3 regions of the Diaphorobacter ruginosibacter genome follow, and region 3 is predicted to be linked to each of the others. Evidence: predicted binding sites of a transcription regulator. Region 3 holds the regulator's gene; each other region holds the start of a gene.

Region 1 (6,810 bases), 1.8 Mb from region 3:
TGCCTCGCTTGTCGCCTCGCTGAAGGCAGGTGACGAACTCATTGCGCAGCGCCTCTTTGTCGTGCAGCGCCCGGCCCCGTCGCAGGACGCCGCGGGTGGCGCGAAGGCGCTTTCGGAAGCCGCAGCGCAGGTGGCCGACGAGATCGCGCAATGGGTTGCGCAGAGTGGGTATTGAGCCGGCCTGCACGGGAAGGCATTCAGGAAGACCAAGATGACGACGAATCAAGAACTGCAACAGCAACAGACCATCGATCTGGCACACATCAACGCAACCCTGGGCCGTGATGCGCAGGGTCTCGTGGACTGGGCCGTGGGGCTCGGCAAGACCAGCATCGTGACCACCAATTTCCGCCCCTTCGAGGCGGTGATCCTGCACATGTGCGCACGCGCGCAGCCCGACATGCGCGTGATCTGGATGGACAACGGCTACAACACCGAGGCGACCTACCAGTTCGCGGATGAGGTGACGAAGCAACTGGGCTTGAACCTGTCGATCTACCTGCCGCGCCGCAGCCGTGCGCACCGCGAGGCGGTCGACGGCCCGGTGCCGGCGCTGGACGATCCGCGCCATGCGGCATTCACCGAGGAAGTGAAGCTCGAGCCGTTCGCCCGCGCTCTGCGCGAGACGGCCCCCGAGGTCTGGTTCACGGCGTTGCGCGCGACGGATACGGCGGTGCGGGCGCAGATGGAGCCGGTGAGCATCAATCCGGATGGGCTCATCAAGGTGGCGCCTCTGCTGCATTGGTCGTCCAAGCAGCTCTATGAATACCTCGTGGAGCACGGGTTGCCCAACAATTTTGATTATGTCGATCCCACGAAGGGGGAGGACAATCGGGAGTGCGGGTTGCATCTCTCGCATTGATTTTTGCGGAGTCTTTTTTTCGCTTGGGTTGGGGCTTTTTTGTTGCCAAGGTCCGTTTTAGGACAGAGGCCGGGACTGCCCCCGGCGGGGGCACGCCCGGCCTCCGCCCTCAACACCCCAGCAGAAACTTCTGCATGGCACAGCAAGGCAAGGCAAAGACACCCCCCACCCCAAGGCTGTTCCCAACAGCGAATATACGAAACGTATATTCATCGTATGATCCCCTCATGGGAATCGTAAAAATATCCGACGAATTGCACGACTGCATCCGCCTCTCCAGCGCGGCGCTCAGTCGCTCCATCAATGCACAGGCCGAGCACTGGCTGCGCGTGGGACAGATGGCGGAGCATCATCCAGAGCTCAACTACGCGGGCATCTGTGCGCTGCTGCTCGAAGAGGCGCGCAGTGCCGAGCAGGGGGCGAAAGCACCTGTGCGGCTGGTCAAGGGAGGCCGGTCGTGAGACGGGGAAAGCAGCGCGTGGTGCCGATTCGCGGCGCCGATGAGATTGCCCTTTCGCGTGAGGCAGGGGGACTGGCGGCCAGTGTGCTGGCCATGCTGACGCCGCACGTGCAGCCAGGGGTCTCCACCGATGATCTCGACCGGCTGTGCCATGACTTCATCGTCAACGAACTCGGGTGCGTGCCGACCAATGTGGGCTACGGGGGGTTCCCCAAGACCGTGTGCACCTCGGTCAACCATGTCGTGTGCCACGGCATTCCGTCGCCGGGAGAGATCCTCAGGGACGGCGACATCATCAATGTCGACGTGGCCGTCACCACGTCCCGGGGCTGGATCGGCGACACGAGCCGGATGTATTACGTGGGGCAGCCAGGGAACCAGGCAAAGCGGCTGGTGGAGACGACCTATGAGGCGCTGCTGGCCGGCATTCGTGCCGTGAAGCCTGGCGCGACGCTGGGCGATGTCGGATTTGCGATCCAGAGCGTCGCGCAGCGCGAGCGCTTCGGCGTCGTGCGCGAGTATTGCGGGCACGGCATCGGCACGGTCTATCACGACGAGCCGCAGGTGCTGCACTATGGCGTCCCGGGCCACGGCCTGGTGCTGGAGCCGGGCATGATCTTCACGATCGAGCCCATGCTCAATGCCGGCAAGGCCGCCACGCGCGAGCTCAGCGACGGCTGGACGGTGATCACCAACGACAAGTCGCTGTCGGCCCAGTGGGAGCACATGGTGGCGGTCACCGAGACAGGCTATGACGTGCTCACGCGCTGGCCCGACGGGACGGGACCCTACGCCACCATCTGATTCTCGCAATGAGCAGGCGATAGCTTCGCTCTTGGCGACTGACATACATCAAAGTGCAGGAAGAGCCACGCTCCTAATCTGTCGAGTCGTCCGTGCGCGCTGCCGATTGCCGCAGCGCGCTTATCCGGACCCAAGACGGAAGAAAGAGGAGCAGCCATGGTGGCACTGCAATGGTCTGAAGAAATGGCGCTGGACCTGCCCTTGATGGATCAGACGCATCAGGAGTTCGTCGAGTTGCTGCAGGCGGTCGAGACGGCGGACGACGCCTCGGTGCTCGCGGCCTGGAAGGCACTGGTGGCGCATACCGACGCCCACTTCGCGCAGGAAGACCGCTGGATGGCGGCCACCCGGTTCGCATCGGGCAATTGCCACAGCGTGCAGCACAAGGTGGTGCTGCAGGTGATGCGCGAGGGAACGGAGCGCGCCGAAAACGGTGAACTGTTCGTGTTGCGCGAAATGGGCCGTGAACTGCAGGCCTGGGTCGTGCAGCACACCCAGCTCATGGATGCGGCCCTGGCGCTGCATTTGCGCCGCGTGGGATACAACCCCGAGACGGGCGAGGTGCTGTCGCCCGACCACCTGCCCGCCGAGCCCATCCATGGCTGCGGCGGTGCCTGCTCGCCGCGGGATGAGGAGGCGCACGGCGAACGGGGTGAATTGGCTGCCGCGACCACGGATGCCTAGCGGCTGCGATCGCGTGTGAGCAGCAGGGCCGCCATGTGCCAGGACAGCTGGCGCAGCGCCTGGCGCAATGCGGGCGACACCGCGCGCCGGCGCGGAGCGTAGGCGGCGGCCAGCACCTGCTGCTTGGCACGGTGCAGGGATTGCCGGTCGCGCGCGGCAATCGCCCGCGACAGGCGGTCCTGGTAACGCTGTACCCGCTGCACCTCGGTGAAGGTCAGGGCGGGTCCGCAGCCCTCGGGAAGGTGAGGGCCCGTGCTCATGCCACCGCTCCTTCGGCGCCCGACGTGCGCTGGCCGTTGCGGCTGGCGAGCTCATACCAGTTCACCCTGCGCGTGAGGACCATGATGGCGCCCAGCACGAGGAACAGCGCGACCGAGCCCACCACCAGTGCGGTCTGCTCCAGCTGCAGCAGCACGTACAGCATGCCGTAGAGCGTCGCGATACCGAGGCCGAATGGAATGCCGAGCCTGACGCTTCCCAGGATGTGGCTCGCGTAGTAGCCGAGCAGCAGCACGCAGGCGCTCGAAGCGATGGCGTAGGACAGCCCGAACGACAGGTGCTCCGACAGGCTGACCAGCAGCAGGAAGAAGCTCGTGAGCGCGGCGCCGACCAGCAGGTACTGCACGGGGTGCACGCGCAGCTTCTTCATCAGCTCGAACAGTCCCACGGCGACAAAGGTGAGGGCGATGAACAGCACGCCATATTTGGTTGCGCGGTTGGCCAGCAGGTAGGGATTCACGGGATCGACGAAGGCAATGCTGAAGCTGTCCGCGCAGCCCGATACGGGCCTGGCCATGTGGGCGGGGAGGGCGGCGGCCACGTCCACGGCTGCCGAGGTGGTGGCTTCGTACGCCTGGCTCGGTTCGCCACGATCCTCGAAATCGTTGTCTCCGGTGCATGCCCTGCGACCCAGGCGCACATCCTGCTGCGCGGTGGTGGCGAGGGACGACACGCGCCAGCGGGCATCGAAGCCCTCGTCGCTCACCTCGCGCTCGGAAGGCAGAAAGCGGCCGGCAAAGGACGGATGCGGCCAACTGCTTTGCACCTGCACGTCGTTGTTGCCGCCGATCGGAACAAAAGCCACGCTGCGTGTGCCGACGAGTTCCAGGTCGAGGGAGACCTCAAGCGCCTCCTTCTCATTGCGGATGGCCTCGGGCAGGGCTGCATGCAGGCCGCGCGTGTAGATGGGGTGGAACGTGCCGGGCTTGAGCGCGATGCTCTTGCCGTCGAGTTCCATCTGCGCGGTGCGGATGCCGCGCGCATCGCCCACGGCCATCATCAGGATGGGGTCGCCGCATTGCATGCGTGAATCCTTCATCGTGCGCTGCGGGCGCAGTTGCTGCATGTCGGGCCATTGCGCCGTGACCTGGGCCTTGAGCGTGTAGGCGTTGACCTTGTGCAGTCCCCGCGCGCGCTCCTCCATGGCGGCGCGCGTGCGCACCTTCAGGTTTTCGGGCAGGGTGGTGAGCAGGAACTCGCGGCGCTGCTCGCTCACGCTGCGGTCCTTGCCGGTGCCGCTCACCACATCCCAGCTTTCCACGCACGCACTGTGGATGAGGGGGCCGACCAGCGTCTGTGTGCCGGCAAGGCTCTGCACGACGCTGCGCTCGGTCTCGTTGCGGTAGTACTGCCGGTCGTTCACGACGCTCTCGATCATGCCGAGGCCGAACAGCAGCAGCGCGATGACCAGCGCCAGCGCGAAGAGTTTGGAGAGAAGGGGGAATTTCAAGGAAGTGCTCCAGGATCGAAGATGCATGGAGCGCAGTTTTCAGTGCATGGGTGATGCACGCATGAAGTCTGTGAAGCGGGCGTGAAGTCCGGGTGTGAAGTCGCTGCGCGCGGGCCCGGGGCGCAGCGCTGTCGCCCGCCACGGCGTGCTATTTCTTGCTCAGGTGCAACCGGATGCTGAAGCCGGGGTGCGTGTTCGCCATGTCCCAGGCGCCGTCATGCAGATCCAGCACGCGCCGCACGATGGCAAGGCCCAGGCCCGAGCCGCTGCGGGCGCCGTCCGGACGTGCCGTGGTGAAGAATCGCTCGCCCAGGCGCGGCAGCGCATATTCCGGCACGCCGGGGCCTTCGTCGTCCACGGTGATGCTGGCGCCTTGCAGCGAGACGCGCACCGTGCCGCCTTCCGGGGAGAAGTCGATCGCGTTGTCGATCAGGTTGCCGACGGCCAGCGTGATGAGATCGGCTTCCCACGGTCCGCTCGCGCCTTCGCCCTGCAGCACGAGGCGCACATGGCGCTGGGCCGCGCGCGCGGAGCATTGAAGGACGGCCTGCTGCGCGCATTGGCGCAGGGACGTGGGTGCGGCAGGATCGACGTGCTGGCGCTGCTCGAGCTTGCTGAGTTCGAGCAGGCGGTCGATCACGCGCTGCAGGCGCTCGCTCTGCTCCACCACCTGCGCGGCGAACTGGGCGCGGTCGGCGGGTGGCAGGTCTTCCTGCAGCAGTTCGCCCGCGCCGCGAATCGCGGCCACGGGGCTCTTGAGTTCGTGGGTCAGGGCGCGTACATAGCCCTCGACATAGTCGCGGCCCTCGAGCCGCTCGCGCATGCGATCCATGGCGCGCGCCAGGTCGCCGAGCTCGCCGGGCACCTCGGGCACCGCCGGCGGCGTGCTCTGCAGCGCGGTCGGGGCCTGCACGCTGAGTGCATAGTCGCGCAGCCTTCGCACGTGCCAGACGATCCACAGGGTGACCGCGATACCCACCAGCGCCGACAGGGCCAGCAGCAGCACGCCGCCCTTCATGATCTTGCGCTCGGCACGCTCGATGAAGCGCTGCACCGTGCGTGTGGGCTTGGCGACGGTGAGCGCGCCGATGATCCGGTCGCCCGAGAAAATGGGCGCGGCCACGTACATCACGCCGCTCGAGTCGTCGCTTTCCACGTCGCGCGACGCGCGGGCACCGTATTTGCCGCGCAGCGTGAGCGCCACGTCGCGCCAGCGCGAATAGTCCATGCCCTCGGCGCGGCCTTCGCTGTCGAAGATGACGCGCCCCGAGGTGTCCACCACGTAGATGCGGAAGTCAAGCGACTGCTTGGACAGTCCCCAGATGCTCGCATCGATGGGGCGCGTGGCATAGCGCCGCACGCTGCGCGCGAAGGTGCTGTCGCTCTCGGGGCCGGGGAGGGCAAGGCGCATGCGGCCGCTGGCCACCTCGTCGCTGGCGAGCTCGGCCAGGATGTTGGCGGTGTCCACCATCATGTCTTCCATCACCTCGCGCACGCTGGGCTTGATCTCCGCTGTGAACACGCGCAGGATGAAGAAGGCCGCGATGCCGTTGATGAGGAAGAAGGCGAACAGCAGGCGCAGGCCCAGGCGCATGAGGCTTCTCCTCAGCCCCGCGCGGCGGCGGGCAGGTCGAGGCAGTACCCCATGCCGCGGTGCGTGGTGATGCAGTCGCAGCCGGCGTCGATGGCGCGCAGCTTGGCGCGCAAGGTCTTGATGTGCGTGTCGATGGTGCGGTCGGTGCTGTCGCTGTCGTCACCCCACGCGGCGGCGAGCAGGCTGTCGCGCGAATGGATGCGGCCCGCTCCTGCGAGCAGCGTGGACAGCAACCGGTACTCGCGGCGCGTCAGCGCCAGGGGCTGGCCGTTGAAATGCATGCGCTGGCCCACGGTGTCGTCATGGAAGGGGCCTGCATGCGGCGTGGCGGCGACGGGTGCCTGCGCGGGCGATGCGCGGCGCAGCAGGCCTTTCACGCGCGCGGCGAGCTCGCGCGGGCTGAACGGCTTGGCGACGTAGTCGTCGGCGCCCAGCTCCAGCCCCAGCACACGGTCGATTTCCTCGCCGTGGGCGCTGAGCACCAGCACCGGCGTCGACTGGCGCGCGGGATGCTGGCGCAGCTCGCGCAGCAACTCGAGGCCGTTGCCGTCGGGCAGGCCGACATCGAGAATCAGCGCATCGAAATGCGCCTGCGCGAGCAGCGAGCGCGCGTCGCCCAGCAGCAGGCTGTGATTGACCTGCAGGCCCTCGCGCTCGAGCGTGTAGATCACGGTGCG
Region 2 (6,810 bases), 2.5 Mb from region 3:
AGCGGTCCGGCTGACTCCATGTGATGTGCCCGTGCTCTCCGGTGCGGGCCCATGCGCAACAGATGCGGAGGCACAAGTCATGTTGATTCGTACAAACGACAGCGGTTTCAACCACCCTCATCCCTCGGAGATCACACCGCGTGCGGCCTATGAGCGCCGGCAATTCATGCAGGGGCTGGTGGCCGGAGGGGCGGCGGCGTCCGGTGCCCTGGGTCTGTTGCCAGGCGTGGCACAGGCCGCCCAGGGGGACGCGGGCTATACCCTGTCGGGCAAGCTGGCCACACTGCCTTCCATGCGCTCGAAGGTGAGCGGGGCGGCCACGATGGAAAAGCTCACGGCCTACAAGGACGCCACCACCTACAACAACTTCTACGAGTTCGGCACGGACAAGTCGGATCCCGCTCGCCATGCCGGAACCTTGCGTACCCGACCGTGGAAGGTGGAGGTGACGGGGCTGGTCGGCAAGCCCATGACCTTCGGCATCGAGGAGCTTCTCAAGCTCAGCGCCCAGGAGGAGCGTGTCTACCGGCTGCGCTGCGTGGAGGGCTGGTCGATGGTGATTCCCTGGATCGGCTATTCGCTGTCGGAGCTGCTCAAGCGTGTGGAGCCGACGGCGGCGGCAAAGTATGTGGAGTTCGTCACGCTGGCCGACAAGGCGACGATGCCGTTCGTGGGCTCGCGCGTGCTGGACTGGCCCTACACGGAGGGCTTGCGGCTGGACGAGGCGATGCATCCGCTCACGCTGCTGTCCTTCGGCATGTATGGCGAGGTGCTGCCGAATCAGAATGGTGCGCCGGTGCGCCTGGTCGTGCCATGGAAGTACGGCTTCAAGAGTGCCAAGAGCATCGTCAAGATCGTGCTCACCGACAAGGAGCCGGGCACGGCCTGGAACAAGGCCGCGAAGAATGAGTACGGCTTTTACTCCAACGTGAATCCCGATGTGGACCATCCGCGCTGGAGCCAGGCCACGGAGCGGCGCATCGGTGAAGACGGCCTGTTCGCCCGCAAGCGCAAGACGCTGATGTTCAACGGCTACGAGGCGCAGGTCGGCCAGCTGTATGCCGGCATGGATCTCAAGAAGTACTACTGATGGACAGGGCGGGGTCTTGAGGTTCGGCGGGCCGGCATTCATTCTTTCGTGATGCAGAAAAATTCTTCCCAAGCGACGGATGCCGTGCTGCGCGGCCGGTGGGTCAAGCCGCTGGCCTTCATGCTGTGCCTTGTCCCATTCTCATGGTTGCTGTACGCCGCGTTCAATGATCAGCTGGGCGCCAACCCAGCCGAGGCGCTGGTGCGTTCCACGGGGGACTGGACGCTTCGCATGCTCTGCGTGGTGCTGGCAGTCACGCCCCTGCGGCAATGGCTGGCGCTGCCATCGCTCGGGAGGCTGCGACGCATGCTGGGTCTGTTTGCCTACTTCTATGCGGCACTGCACCTGCTTTCCTATGCCTGGTTCGACATGGGGTTCGAGCTTCCCGAGTTGCTGCGTGACATCGCCAAGCGGCCATTCATCCTGGTGGGATTCGCGGCATTCCTTCTGCTGACCGCGTTGGCGATCACATCCCCCAAAGCGGCCGTCAGGGCCCTGGGCGGCAAGCGCTGGCAGATGCTGCACCGCGCCGTCTACCTCTGCGCTGGTCTTGCACTGCTGCATTTCTTCTGGATGCGCGCAGGCAAGAACAACTTTGCCGAAGTCTTTGTCTATGCGTTCATCGTGGCCGGGCTGCTGCTGGCGCGGGTGGCGTGGCGGCTGCGCAGCCGGCGGCAGGCGGCGGCCTGAAGGACTCGGCAGTGCCTGCTGCCGACAGCAGCGAAATAGTCGGCGAACCAGTCAGCGCGCTGGGCAGGATCAGGGTCGAAACTGGCGGGAGACCGGGTCGATCCTGCCCGTGGGCAACTGGTAGCTTCGTTCATCGAACAGGTCGATGCCGCAGGCGAGGCCATCCAGCCAATTGTAGAAGTCGTTGATCGCCTGGGTGCCTTTGATCGGGGCGCCATGCTGCGGAACAATCATGGCGACATCCAGCTGCCGGGCCATGCGTGTCCACAGCCGCAAGATCTTGTTGGACACCATGTAGCGCCTGTGGAAGCCTTCCATGCGCGCGATGTGCGGGAGCAGATCGGTCACGGGCTCGCGAGCTTCCGTGCCCGACATCATCGACACGCCCAGATCGCCGCTGAACAGAATCTTGCTGATGGGGTCGTAGAAGTGGAAATTGCCTTCCGCATGCATGAAGTGCGCGGGCAGGAGGTGCAGCACGGATTGCCCCAGGGGAAGCTGTGCGCCCTGGTCCGGGACGCCGATCACGCGGTTTTCCGTCTTGCCAACCTTGGTGAAATGCGGTGCAAAGCGCTCCCAGATGCGCGAGATGACCAATTGCGCCTTGGTGCTGGTCATCCAGCGATCCAGCGAGGCGATGATGTCCGGATCGGCGTGGGAGGCCACCAGATAGGAGAGCCTGCTCGGCGGGAAGTACTTCGTCATTCCCATGAACAGTTCGTTGAACGCGAGATTTCCGCCCGGATCCAGGATGGCACCGGTATCGCCGTCGACGATCAGGAACTGATTCGCTTGAACTGCCGCGCCATCTTCCTCGATCAGGTCCGAGAACATCAGGCAGATATGGCGCTTGTCTCGGTAAAGTTCTACGGGTTCCAGTGACATAAAGCAGCTTTGAATCAAAAGCTGCAATTTATGCGGGATATCAATAAGTCGTATTGATTGAAATCAAGACGCGACCCGGGGCAGGGCGAGACACGAGGGCAAGGAGTGTCGTTGCCGCCTCACGCTATCATGGCTGCGAACGGGAGGCCGGGCTGGGCTCGGCGGTGCTTGCGGGGGCCGCCTCCCGGGACGGCTTCCTGGCTGGATTCAGCGTTTCCGGCAGGGTGGCGCGCTGTGCGGCGGCCGGCTCGGTCGGCAGATACAGCGGGCCGCGCTGCCCGCAGGCAACAGTGACCACCGCAATCCCGCCAAGGGCAATGGTCCTGAATAGAATTTGGCAAGACTTCAACATATCTGAATTGTAATGACTGACCTTGAATTCATGGATCGCGCAGAAAAAGTTCTTCTGGCCATCGAACAATGCTGCGACACCATCAACGAAAACACGGATGCCGACCTGGACAGCCAGCGCTCCGGCGGGTTGGTGACCATCACCTTCAGCAACCGCAGCCAGATCGTGGTCAACCTGCAGAAGCCGCTGCACGAAATCTGGATGGCGGCCCAGAGTGGTGGCTACCACTACAAGTTCGATGGCGAGGTGTGGCGCGACACCAAGGGGAGTGGCGAGTTCTTCGCAGAACTGAGCCGCGATGCGAGCGCGCAGTCAGGGCAGGCACTCGTTTTCAAGATCGAAGCTTGACAAGGGGCTGCCGAAAGGAGGTGGATTCCGCTTTTGCTTGAGCAGTGAGCCTGCGAAGTGACCGAGGCGCTTGGAACTCGCACCACAACGCCGAGACAGGGTTTGAGACGAGGCGTCGCCGACGCAGACATACCTTTTGGTAGGCAAGGAGGCGCAACGAAGGATCAAGCCCTGTATCGGCGCCTCCGCACGGTTGAACAGTCGAAGCCGGAGGCTTCGTTTGAGCATGCCAGTGCAGGCGTATAGCGCTTCATTTGCGTGCCGAATGTTGTTGACTCGGTACTTCAATAAAAAAGGCCGCCTGATGGCGGCCTGTTTCAATTGCGGAACAGATCCAGGATCTTGTTGCGCTCTTCGGTGGCGGGCGGTGCGGTCGGTGCAACGCCGGATGCAGCCCCCCCGGAGTCGAGTCCCACGTTGGCAACACCGCCGCTGCGTGCATATTCCTCGTACATCCAGTCACCACTCACATTCACGAGGCCAGGCGGCACGGTAGGTTCCGAAACGGGGACGCCCTTGAGTGCCCGCTCCATGTAGCTGATCCAGATGGGCAGGCTCAGGCCGCCGCCGGTTTCACGGCTACCCAGGTTGCGCGGCGTGTCGTAGCCGATCCAGGTGACGGCCACGTTCGTCGGCTGGAAGCCGGCAAACCAGGCATCGAATGCGTCGTTGGTCGTCCCTGTCTTGCCATAGATGTCGGGGCGCTTGAGCGTGCCCTGCGCGCGGGCCGCGGTGCCCGAACGGGCGACTTCCTGCAGCAGGCTGTCCATGATGAAGGCGTTGCGGGCATCGATGGCACGCTCGGAATTGGCGAGCGAAGGAGGCTGCACTTCCGAGATCACATGGCCGCGGTGGTCCGTCACGCGGGCGATCAGGTAGGGATTCACGCGGTAGCCGCCATTGGCGAAGACCGAGTAGCCCGTCATGAGCTGCATGGGCGTCACCGAGCCCGCGCCCAGCGCCATCGTCAGGTAGGCAGGCTGCTTGTCCGCATCAAAGCCGAAGCGCGTCACCCAGCTCTGGGCAAACTTCGGCCCCACGGCCTGCAGCACGCGGATGGAGACGAGATTCTTGGAGCGCGCCAGTCCCGTGCGCATGGTCATGGGACCGTCGTAGCGTCCGTCGTAGTTCTTGGGCTCCCAGGGCTGGCCACCGGTGACACCCGCGCTGAAGAACAGCGGCGCATCGTTGATGACCGTGGAGGGGGAAAAGCCCTTTTCCAGCGCGGCGGAGTAGATGAACGGCTTGAAGCTCGAGCCTGGCTGGCGCCATGCCTGGGTGACGTGATTGAACTTGTTCTTGTCGAAGTCGAATCCCCCCACCAGGGCCTTGATGGCGCCCGTGCGCGGGTCGGACGAGACGAATGCGCCCTCCACCTCGGGCAGTTGCGTGATCTCCCAGCCCTGCTTGGGTGTCTGGACGACGCGCACGATGGCCCCGCGGCGAAGCTTGATGTTGGGCGGTGCCTTGTCGCTCAGTCCGGATTGCACCGGCTTGAGGCCGTCACCCGTGATCGTGATGGGCTCGCCATTCGCGCGTGCCACCACCACCTTCTTGGCCGATGCCTCGAGCACGACGGCAGCAAGCACGTTGCCGTTGTCGGGGTGGTTGGCCAGAGCGTCGTCGATGGCGTCCTCAGCCTCGGCGGCATCCTTGGGCAGCTCGACAAAGCGCTCGGGGCCGCGATAGTGCTGGCGACGTTCATAGTCCATGATGCCCTTGCGCAGGGCCAGGTAGGCAGTTTCCTGGTCGCCGGCATTCAGCGTGGTGTAGACGTTCAGTCCGCGCGTGTAGGCCTCGTTGCCGTACTGCGCGAAGATCATCTGGCGCACCATCTCGGCCACGTATTCGGCGTGGATGCGGGTGTCGTCGCTGCCGGAGCGCAGCTTGAGATCCTCCTGCTTGGCTTCCGCTGCCTGTGCGGCCGTGATGAAGCCGTTTTCCTGCATGCGCTCGATGATGTAGAGCTGTCGGCTGCGTGCGCGCTTGGGGTTGCTGATGGGGTTGTAGGCCGAAGGCGCCTTGGGCAGGCCGGCCAGCATCGCGGCCTCGGCGATGGTGATGGATTTCAGTGGCTTGCCGAAATAGGTCTCGGCCGCAGCAGCAAAACCATAGGCGCGATTGCCCAGATAGATCTGGTTCATGTAGATCTCGAGAATCTGGTTCTTGGTCAGCAGATGCTCGAGCTTGAACGTGAGCAGGATTTCGTAGATCTTGCGGGTGAACGTCTTTTCGGATGACAGATAGACATTCCGGGCCACCTGCATGGTGATGGTCGAGGCGCCCTGGCTTTTGACCTTGCCGAGGTTGGCGAGAGCGGCTCGCACCATGCCCTTGTAGTCCACACCGCCATGCTCGAAGAAGCGCGAGTCCTCGATGGCCAGCACGGCATTCTTCATGACATCCGGAATCTCATTGATCGGAGTCAAATTTCGGCGTTCTTCTCCGAACTCGCCCAGCAAAGCGCCTTCCTGTGAGTAGACTCTGAGCGGCAGTTTGGGGCGATAGTCAGCCAACTGCGAGATATCCGGCAGGTTGGGGTAGGCCATGGCCAGACCGATGGCCACCACGATGGCACCTGCCACCACACCCGCTACCGCAATACCGACCAGCCAAGCAAGGATGCGAGTGATCCATGACAGCACGGAGCGGTGGGGGTGAGGTGTATTTTTGGGGGTCGAAGGAGTGTCGGTTCGCGGCATAGGCTCTCACAGGATAGCCGTGCATTATAAAAACTGTCGTGTTGCCCGGCGTTTCATCATGTGTAGCACCACAACTGCGGGAGGCAGGGGTGCTCGTCTCGGGGGGAACGTCTGCTTTTGACAACGGCTGGATCACTATCGCGAGCCAAAACTCTTTGCTGGATAAGTACCTTACTGATAGCATTCATGTGAAGTGTTAAGTATTGTTGCACTGCATAGGTAGAAATTTTGGGAGGCGATCTTGATAGCAATGGGGTCTATTTTTGGTCGGCAGTCTGCCCCATTGCTTGGGATAGACATCAGTTCGTCCAGCGTCAAGCTCGTGGAGTTGGGCCGTGACAAGACAGGCAACCTGGTGCTCGAGCGCTGTGCCATCGAGCCACTGGAGAGAGGGTGGATCACCGATGGCAACATCGAAAAATTCGATGAGGTGGCCGAGGCCATCCGGCGTCTCGTGAAGAAAAGCGGAACGCGCACCAAGCACGTGGCCCTGGCACTGCCTTCGTCGGCAGTGATCACCAAGCGCATCACTCTGCCCGCCGGATTGAGCGAGCAGGAGATGGAAGTTCAGGTCGAATCTGAAGCAAATCAATACATCCCTTTCTCTTTGGACGAGGTGAGCCTCGATTTCTGCGTTATTGGGCAGAGCAAGTCGGCGCCCGATGACGTCGACGTCCTGATTGCTGCATCGCGCAAGGAAAAGGTGCAGGATCGCCAGGGACTGGCTGAGGCCGCAGGCCTCA
Region 3 (6,810 bases):
GGCGCGGAGCACATCACCAGGCAATGCGCCCCTCCCAGCAGCCCCATCAGAAAAGCGGTCCAGGCCAACGCCCACATGGGTCTGCGGATCAGATGATGCGCGAGAAGCGCTCACGGTTGCGGTTGCCCTGGAGATAGCGATCGAACACCATCGCCACGCCACGCACGAAGTGCCAGCCCATGGGGGTGACCTCGATGCGGTCTTCATGCAACTGCACAAGGCCCTGCTCGTCCATGGCCTGCAACTGTTCCAGCTCCGCCGCGAAGTAGCTCTCGAAATCGATGAGCCAGGCCTGCTCGATGGACTCGAAGACCAGCTCTCCCTGGCACATCAGCGCCATGATGACGGAGCGGCGCAGCAGATCGTCGCGCGAAAGCGCCAGGCCACGCACAATGGGCAAGCGCCCCCGGTTGATGGTGTCGTAGTACTCGTCCAGGGTCTTGGCGTTCTGGCTGTAGGTTGCGCCAACCTTGCCGATTGCCGAGACTCCCAGGCCGATCAGGTCGCAATCGGGCTGCGTGCTGTAGCCCTGGAAATTGCGATGCAGGCGACCCTGCCGCTTGGCCACTGCCAGGGAGTCGTCCGGCAGCGCGAAGTGGTCCATGCCGACATAGACGTACTCCGCATTCTGAAACACCTCCAGCGAACGCGCGAGCATGGCCACCTTCGCCGCAGGCAGCGGCAGTTCATCGGTCACGATGCGGCGCTGCGGCTTGAACCGCTCCGGCAGATGGGCATAGGCGTAGAGCGCGATGCGGTCCGGACGCAGCTCGCACACCTGCGCCAACGTGCGGTCGAAGGACTCGGGGGTCTGGCGCGGCAGCCCATAGATCAGGTCGACATTCACCGAATGGAATCCGATCCTGCGCGCTTCCTCCACCAGCCGGAAGACCTGCTCGGCGGGCTGTATCCGGTGAACGGCCTTCTGCACCTCGGGATCGAAGTCCTGCACACCGAAGCTCAGGCGGTTGAAGCCCAGTTGTCGCAAAAACGCCAGGCGATCATTGTCGACAGTCCGCGGGTCGATCTCGATGGAGTATTCGCCATCCGGAACAAGAACGAAACTCCGGCGGATCATGGACATCAGGTCCTGCAGGCCCTCATCGGTCAGAAATGTTGGGGTGCCTCCACCAATATGCAGCTGGCTCACATGCTGGATGACACCACAGTGCTCTGTGTGCAAATCGATTTCTCGACTCAGATAGCGAAGATAGGCTTCCGCCCGCTCCGGATGTTTGGTGATAATCTTGTTGCACGCACAGTAATAACAAAGCGATTCACAGAACGGGACGTGCACGTAGAGGGACAAAGGCAACGCCTTGGCATTCGAGCCGATGCGTCGCTGTTGTAGAGCGAGGATATAGTCGTCTTGACCGAACGCTTCCACGAAGCGGTCTGCCGTTGGATAGGACGTATAGCGGGGCCCAGACACGTCAAATTGACGGATGAGATCTGATGTGACAACAGTCATAGCGAATTCCAAAGGTTCGCCGCTACTGTGCCGCAGCCTCCGGAGAATGTCCTTGACACAGGTCAATCCAGTTTTCATGTTGACTGGGACAATGCATCCTGTTTTTCCTATATGCCAACGGCAGAGGCGAGTGGAACTCAGTCCACTTTTCGGAAGCCGATAACTTGTACAAGGCGCCATTGCAAATGACACCGCAAACCATCAAAGTCGCATGCTCCAATTGCAACCTGCGAGAACTTTGCATGCCTCTCGGGCTGTCCGAGGAGCAGCTGAAACGACTTGACGAAATCGTCGCCGTGCGCCGCAAGGTCAAGCGCGGAGGGACGCTGTTCCGCAATGGCGAGCCTTTCACGTCCCTGTTTGCCATTCGCACGGGTTTCTTCAAGACCTGCGTGGCCACCGAAGACGGCCGCGACCAGGTGACAGGCTTCCAGATGGCGGGAGAAATCATTGGCCTTGACGGCATCGTGAGCGACCGCCACACCTGCGATGCAGTGGCGCTGGAAGATGCCGAGGTCTGCGTCATGCCTTTCGACAACATCGAAGAGCTGTCGCGCGAGGTCAAGGCCCTTCAGCACCATGTGCACAAGATCATGAGCCGCGAGATCGTCCGCGAGCATGGCGTCATGCTGCTGCTGGGCAGCATGCGCGCTGAAGAGCGCCTTGCCGCATTCCTGCTCAATCTCGTGCAACGCCTTCACGCGCGTGGCTTTTCCCAGTCCGAGCTGGTACTGCGCATGACACGCGAGGAAATCGGCAGCTACCTGGGCCTCAAGCTCGAGACCGTGAGCCGCACCTTCTCCAAATTCGTCGAGGAAGGCGTGGTGGAGGTCAAACAGCGCCACGTCCGTATCCTGGATGCCGGTGCACTGCGCAATATCGTCAACAGCCAGCAAGCTTGCCATTGAGTCATTGAGTCATGGAGCTGCTGTGAAGTCACGACAGCTGCCGCCCGATGAGCCCGCGCCTTGGAGCGGCACGGCTCATCGGGGGGAACGAAAAAAACACGGAGCGGGTGCAATCAGCATCCTGGCAAGTCAACAAGGCTGAAGCAATTCCCAGGCGAAAGAGCGAAGTCCGCCGTTGACGTAATTGCCTACAAGCCCTCTGCATGAATCAAATCGACACATGCCAGCGGACTCGGGCGATCTGCGTTGCGTTGAAATCGTCGCACCAGCTGCTTGCCGCACCACTCGTACAGAGGGGCCTTGATTTCCCCCTACCCTATCGCTACGACAACAACGTCACGCGGAAAACTTCGCGCAATCCGCCGGCCTCTCATCACAAGGTACCGGGCAGCGATTGACCTCGAATGGCGAAAGCGAGAGCAGCGTCGTCAAGCCGCTTGCCACCATGATGATGGCCCAGAACGCAAAGAAGGCCAGCGTGTAGACACCCTGCCTGGAGAGGTTCACCGGCTGGTCAAACCATTCAAGCGCCTGCGGATCCACGAAGGCGAACACCAGCATTTCCAAGACGGCCGCCATCAGAAAGGCCGGCCAGGCGATCCACATGAGTCGTTGTGCTTTCATCGTCTTCCCCGTTGATTGGCGTTGTTCGCTCGTCCTCTTCATCCGAGCATGGATGGGTCATTCGCAGATTGCCGGCCAGAGACCAGTGCTTGTGAGCTCATGGGTAAGGGAACACATTTGATGGGTGTCCATTGATCTGAGTCATAGGCGCTGGCGCATTGAAGCGATTCTCTTCCATCCCCCATCGATGCAATGCACGGTATCACTGCCTTGCCGTGCTGTACATAGCACAAGCCCTGCCTGCAAAGCCCTGCCATGATCTGTGGCCTGCCGCTCTACCGCTTCACGCATTCCAGCACTCACTGGTCTGCAGGACGCATGGAGTCGTCGTCGGTAGCCGCATGGTTGCGCCCCTTCACCGCAGGCATCATGCTTCGTTCCTGTCCCTGCTGCCTGAGCGTCTCATTGATGTTCAAGCCCCGCTGGTAATAGTCTTCTTCCACGACAGGATCGGGAGTGCGGATCGCAATCCACAACGTGATGAAGCCGGCCACCACCACGATGGCCGGGCCCGCAATGATCATCCATACCATGCCGAACCGCCACCAAGGCTGCGCGGCGGCCGGCGCATCCTTCGATGCATTCAATGAAGTATCAACCGTAGTCTGCATTTTTCAAGCTCCTTGAAGGCGGGCCGCTTCCATAGCGATGCACGGGAAGTTGCCCGCATGATGTTTTCGTTAGCGCGGCACAAGAAAGACAGACTTCTCGATCACCTTGGCCTGATCCTCTTGCGCACTCACCTCGAACAGCACCTTGTGCGATCCGGACGCCGCGCTGCCATAGGGAATCTGCAGCCGCACCAGCACCCACCTGGATTCGGCAGGTCCCACTTCGATACGGGGATCAGCCACCACCTCCACGCCATCGAGCCCTGTTGCACCAATGTGGTAGCTGCGCGTCTGCTCTGTCGCGTTCATGATCTGCAGCCGATAGACATTCTCGAGTTTTCCGCCGGCGACGATGCGGGAGAGTGCCGCGCGATCACGCACCACATCCACCTTGAGCGGAGTGCGGCCTACCAGGCTGAACATCAACGCAAGGCACAACGCCACGAGCACTGCGCCGTAGAGCAGAACACGCGGGCGCAACACGCGCCGGAACATCTGCGACTGGCTCAATTTCTGTGCGATGCCGTTCTGCGTGCTCAGTCGAATGAGCCCACGTGGATACTGCATCTTGTCCATCACGTTGTTGCAGGCGTCGATGCATAGCCCGCAACCGATGCATTCGTACTGCAGGCCATTGCGGATGTCGATGCCGACCGGACAGACCTGCACGCACAGGCTGCAGTCGATGCAGTCGCCCAGGCCCTGCGCCTTGTAGTCGAGCTTCTTGGCGCGGGGGCCACGCTGCTCCCCACGGGCAGGGTCATAACTGACGATGAGCGTGTCCTTGTCGAACATCGCACTCTGGAAACGCGCATACGGACACATGTACTTGCAGACCTGCTCACGCATGTAGCCGGCATTTCCGTAGGTTGCAAAGCCGTAGAACACTACCCAGAACAGTTGCCAGGTGCCATGCAGCGCAAGAATCTCGGCACCCAGCTCACGGATGGGTACGAAGTAGCCCACGAAAGTGAAACCGGTCCAGGCTGCCAGCACGATCCAGATGGCCTGCTTGGTGGCTTTCTTCCAGATCTTCTCGAATGTCCAGCCGTTACGATCCAGCCGCATGCGGGCGCTGCGGTCGCCCTCGACCTTGTGCTCGATCCACATGAACAGTTCCGTGTAGACCGTCTGCGGGCACGCGAACCCGCACCAGAGGCGCCCCGCCACCGCCGTGAAGAGGAACAGGGAGAGCGCCGAGATGATCAGCAGGCCCGTGAGATAGATGAAGTCCTGCGGATAGAGGACCAATCCGAAAAGATAGAAACGGCGGGCGCCCAGATCGAAGAGCACCATCTGCCGCTCGCCCCACTGGAACCAGGGCACGAGATAGAAGAAGGCCTGCGTGAGAAACACCAGCAACCATCGCCAGCGCGCAAACATGCCGTTGATCGAACGGGGATAGATCTTCTTCTGTGCTTCGTAGAGCGAAACGCTTTCGGTCTGCTCGCTGTCGGGGACCGGAGTAATGGGGATGACCCGACCCGAGCTTTTTTGACCGTCTTCTGACGTCATGATAGGTCTTCTTGGAACGTGAACCGATGGACTGGGAGAACAACGACGCCGGCCTCCCCCTCATGAAGGCAAACCGGCTGTCGTTGGCAAGGGCTGTGAATCAATGCGCAGCAGCCGGCTTGTTCGACAAGCCCCACACATAGGCAGTCAGCACTTTGATCTGATCGTTGGTGAGTTTCTGTGCCTGGGCGGGCATTTCGTTCTGCTTACCCTTGTTGATCATGGCGACGATGGCATCCTCGCCGTAGCCGTGCAGCCAGATGTCGTCGGTCAGGTTGGGTGCGCCCAGCGCCTGGTTGCCTTTGCCGTCCATGCCGTGGCAGGCGGCGCAGACCGCGAACTTCTCCTTGCCCAGCGCCGCCTTGATCGAGTCATTGGGACTGCCGGACAGGCTCAGCACATAGTGCGCCAGGTTGCGCACGTCCTCCGCCCCACCCACCGCCGCGACCATGGGCGCCATCACGCCCACGCGGCCATCGTGAATGGTCTTGTAGATCTGCTCGGGCGCTCCGCCATGCAGCCAGTCGGCATCGGACAAGTTGGGGAAGCCCTTGCTGCCGCGGGCATCCGAGCCGTGACACTGCGCGCAATTGTTCATGAACAGACGGTCGCCGATGGCCATGGCTGCCGGGTCCTTGGCAACCTCCTCCACGGGCATGCTCTCGAACCGGGCATACAGGGGTTGCAACTGCTGGTTGGCCTTCACGACCTCCGCGTCGTACTCTCCCAGTTGAGTCCAGTTCAGCTTGCCGCTGTAGGCACCAAGGCCTGGAAAGGCAAACAGGTAGGCAAGGCCGAATACGATGGTGATGACGAACAGCCACATCCACCAGCGTGGCATCGGGTTGTTCATTTCGGTCAGGTCGCCGTCCCAGACATGGCCGGTTGTGTTGTCGCTGGTCGACTCCACCTTCTTCTTTGCAGTGAAGACGAGGAGCAACAGGCAGGCGACGATACCGATGACGGTCACGCCTGCCACGTAGATCGACCAGAAATTACTGGTGAAGTCACTCATGGGAATTCTCTTTGTTCTGGAAGAGGAGCTCAGTCCTCGAGGAAGGGAAGTTGTGCCGCTTCTTCAAAGCGCGTCTTGTTCTTGCGGCGGAACGCCCAGAACCAGATGCCCAGGAAGCAGGCCAGCGACGCCACAGTGGCGAGGCTGCGCATGGTCGAAATGTCCATGTTCGATCTCCTTCTTCTGTTCAATCACTTCAATGCACGGCCCATGACCTGGAGGTACGCGACCAACGCGTCCATCTCGGTCTTGCCCTTGAGCTGCTCTGCAGCGCCCTGGATCTCTTCATCCGTGTACGGCACACCGACCTTGCGCAGTGCGTTCATGCGCGGAGCGGCAACAGAGGAGTCGACTGCTGTCTTCTCGAGCCAGGGATACGCCGGCATGTTGGACTCGGGCACCACGTCGCGCGGGTTGTTCAGGTGGATGCGATGCCATTCGTCGCTGTACTTGCCACCCACGCGATGCAGGTCGGGACCCGTACGCTTGGAGCCCCACTGGAACGGATGGTCGTAGACGAACTCGCCCGCGACGGAGTAGTGGCCGTAGCGCAATGTTTCCGCACGGAACGGGCGGATCATCTGCGAGTGGCAGTTGTAGCAGCCCTCGCGGATGTATACGTCGCGCCCCACCAGTTGTACTGCGGTGTAGGGCTTGACGCCATCC

The links. Region 3 encodes FNR, which switches genes on or off when oxygen is low (the NO sensors DNR and NnrR bind a similar motif). Its sites were predicted from a motif close to TTGATNNNNATCAA; they were not measured.
Region 1: H9K76_RS00730 (hemerythrin domain-containing protein) is a predicted target of FNR. The motif match lies at 2,165-2,178, and genes of this name have one in related genera.
Region 2: H9K76_RS03835 (oxygen-binding di-iron domain-containing protein) is a predicted target of FNR. The motif match lies at 2,719-2,732, and genes of this name have one in related genera.

What each region holds. Positions count from the first base shown of each region.
Region 1 is NZ_CP060714.1:151,314-158,123, forward strand. It holds gene H9K76_RS00710 (ABC-type transport auxiliary lipoprotein family protein) at 1-175, shown strand, start outside; gene H9K76_RS00715 (phosphoadenosine phosphosulfate reductase domain-containing protein) at 212-862, shown strand; gene H9K76_RS00720 (ParD-like family protein) at 1,090-1,323, shown strand; gene map (type I methionyl aminopeptidase) at 1,320-2,126, shown strand; gene H9K76_RS00730 (hemerythrin domain-containing protein) at 2,283-2,810, shown strand; gene H9K76_RS00735 (hypothetical protein) at 2,807-3,070, opposite strand; gene creD (cell envelope integrity protein CreD) at 3,067-4,539, opposite strand; gene creC (two-component system sensor histidine kinase CreC) at 4,688-6,133, opposite strand; gene creB (two-component system response regulator CreB) at 6,145-6,810, opposite strand, start outside.
Region 2 is NZ_CP060714.1:840,660-847,469, forward strand. It holds gene ccsB (c-type cytochrome biogenesis protein CcsB) at 1-1, shown strand, start outside; gene msrP (protein-methionine-sulfoxide reductase catalytic subunit MsrP) at 80-1,090, shown strand; gene H9K76_RS03830 (protein-methionine-sulfoxide reductase heme-binding subunit MsrQ) at 1,142-1,780, shown strand; gene H9K76_RS03835 (oxygen-binding di-iron domain-containing protein) at 1,850-2,665, opposite strand; gene lptM (LPS translocon maturation chaperone LptM) at 2,793-3,017, opposite strand; gene cyaY (iron donor protein CyaY) at 3,030-3,365, shown strand; gene H9K76_RS03845 (penicillin-binding protein 1A) at 3,683-6,067, opposite strand; gene H9K76_RS03850 (pilus assembly protein PilM) at 6,309-6,810, shown strand, end outside.
Region 3 is NZ_CP060714.1:3,511,535-3,518,344, forward strand. It holds gene H9K76_RS15960 (sulfite exporter TauE/SafE family protein) at 1-77, opposite strand, end outside; gene hemN (oxygen-independent coproporphyrinogen III oxidase) at 89-1,471, opposite strand; gene fnr (fumarate/nitrate reduction transcriptional regulator Fnr) at 1,657-2,379, shown strand; gene H9K76_RS15975 (hypothetical protein) at 2,716-3,003, opposite strand; gene H9K76_RS15980 (FixH family protein) at 3,303-3,614, opposite strand; gene ccoG (cytochrome c oxidase accessory protein CcoG) at 3,684-5,129, opposite strand; gene ccoP (cytochrome-c oxidase, cbb3-type subunit III) at 5,230-6,144, opposite strand; gene H9K76_RS15995 (cbb3-type cytochrome oxidase subunit 3) at 6,174-6,311, opposite strand; gene ccoO (cytochrome-c oxidase, cbb3-type subunit II) at 6,336-6,810, opposite strand, start outside.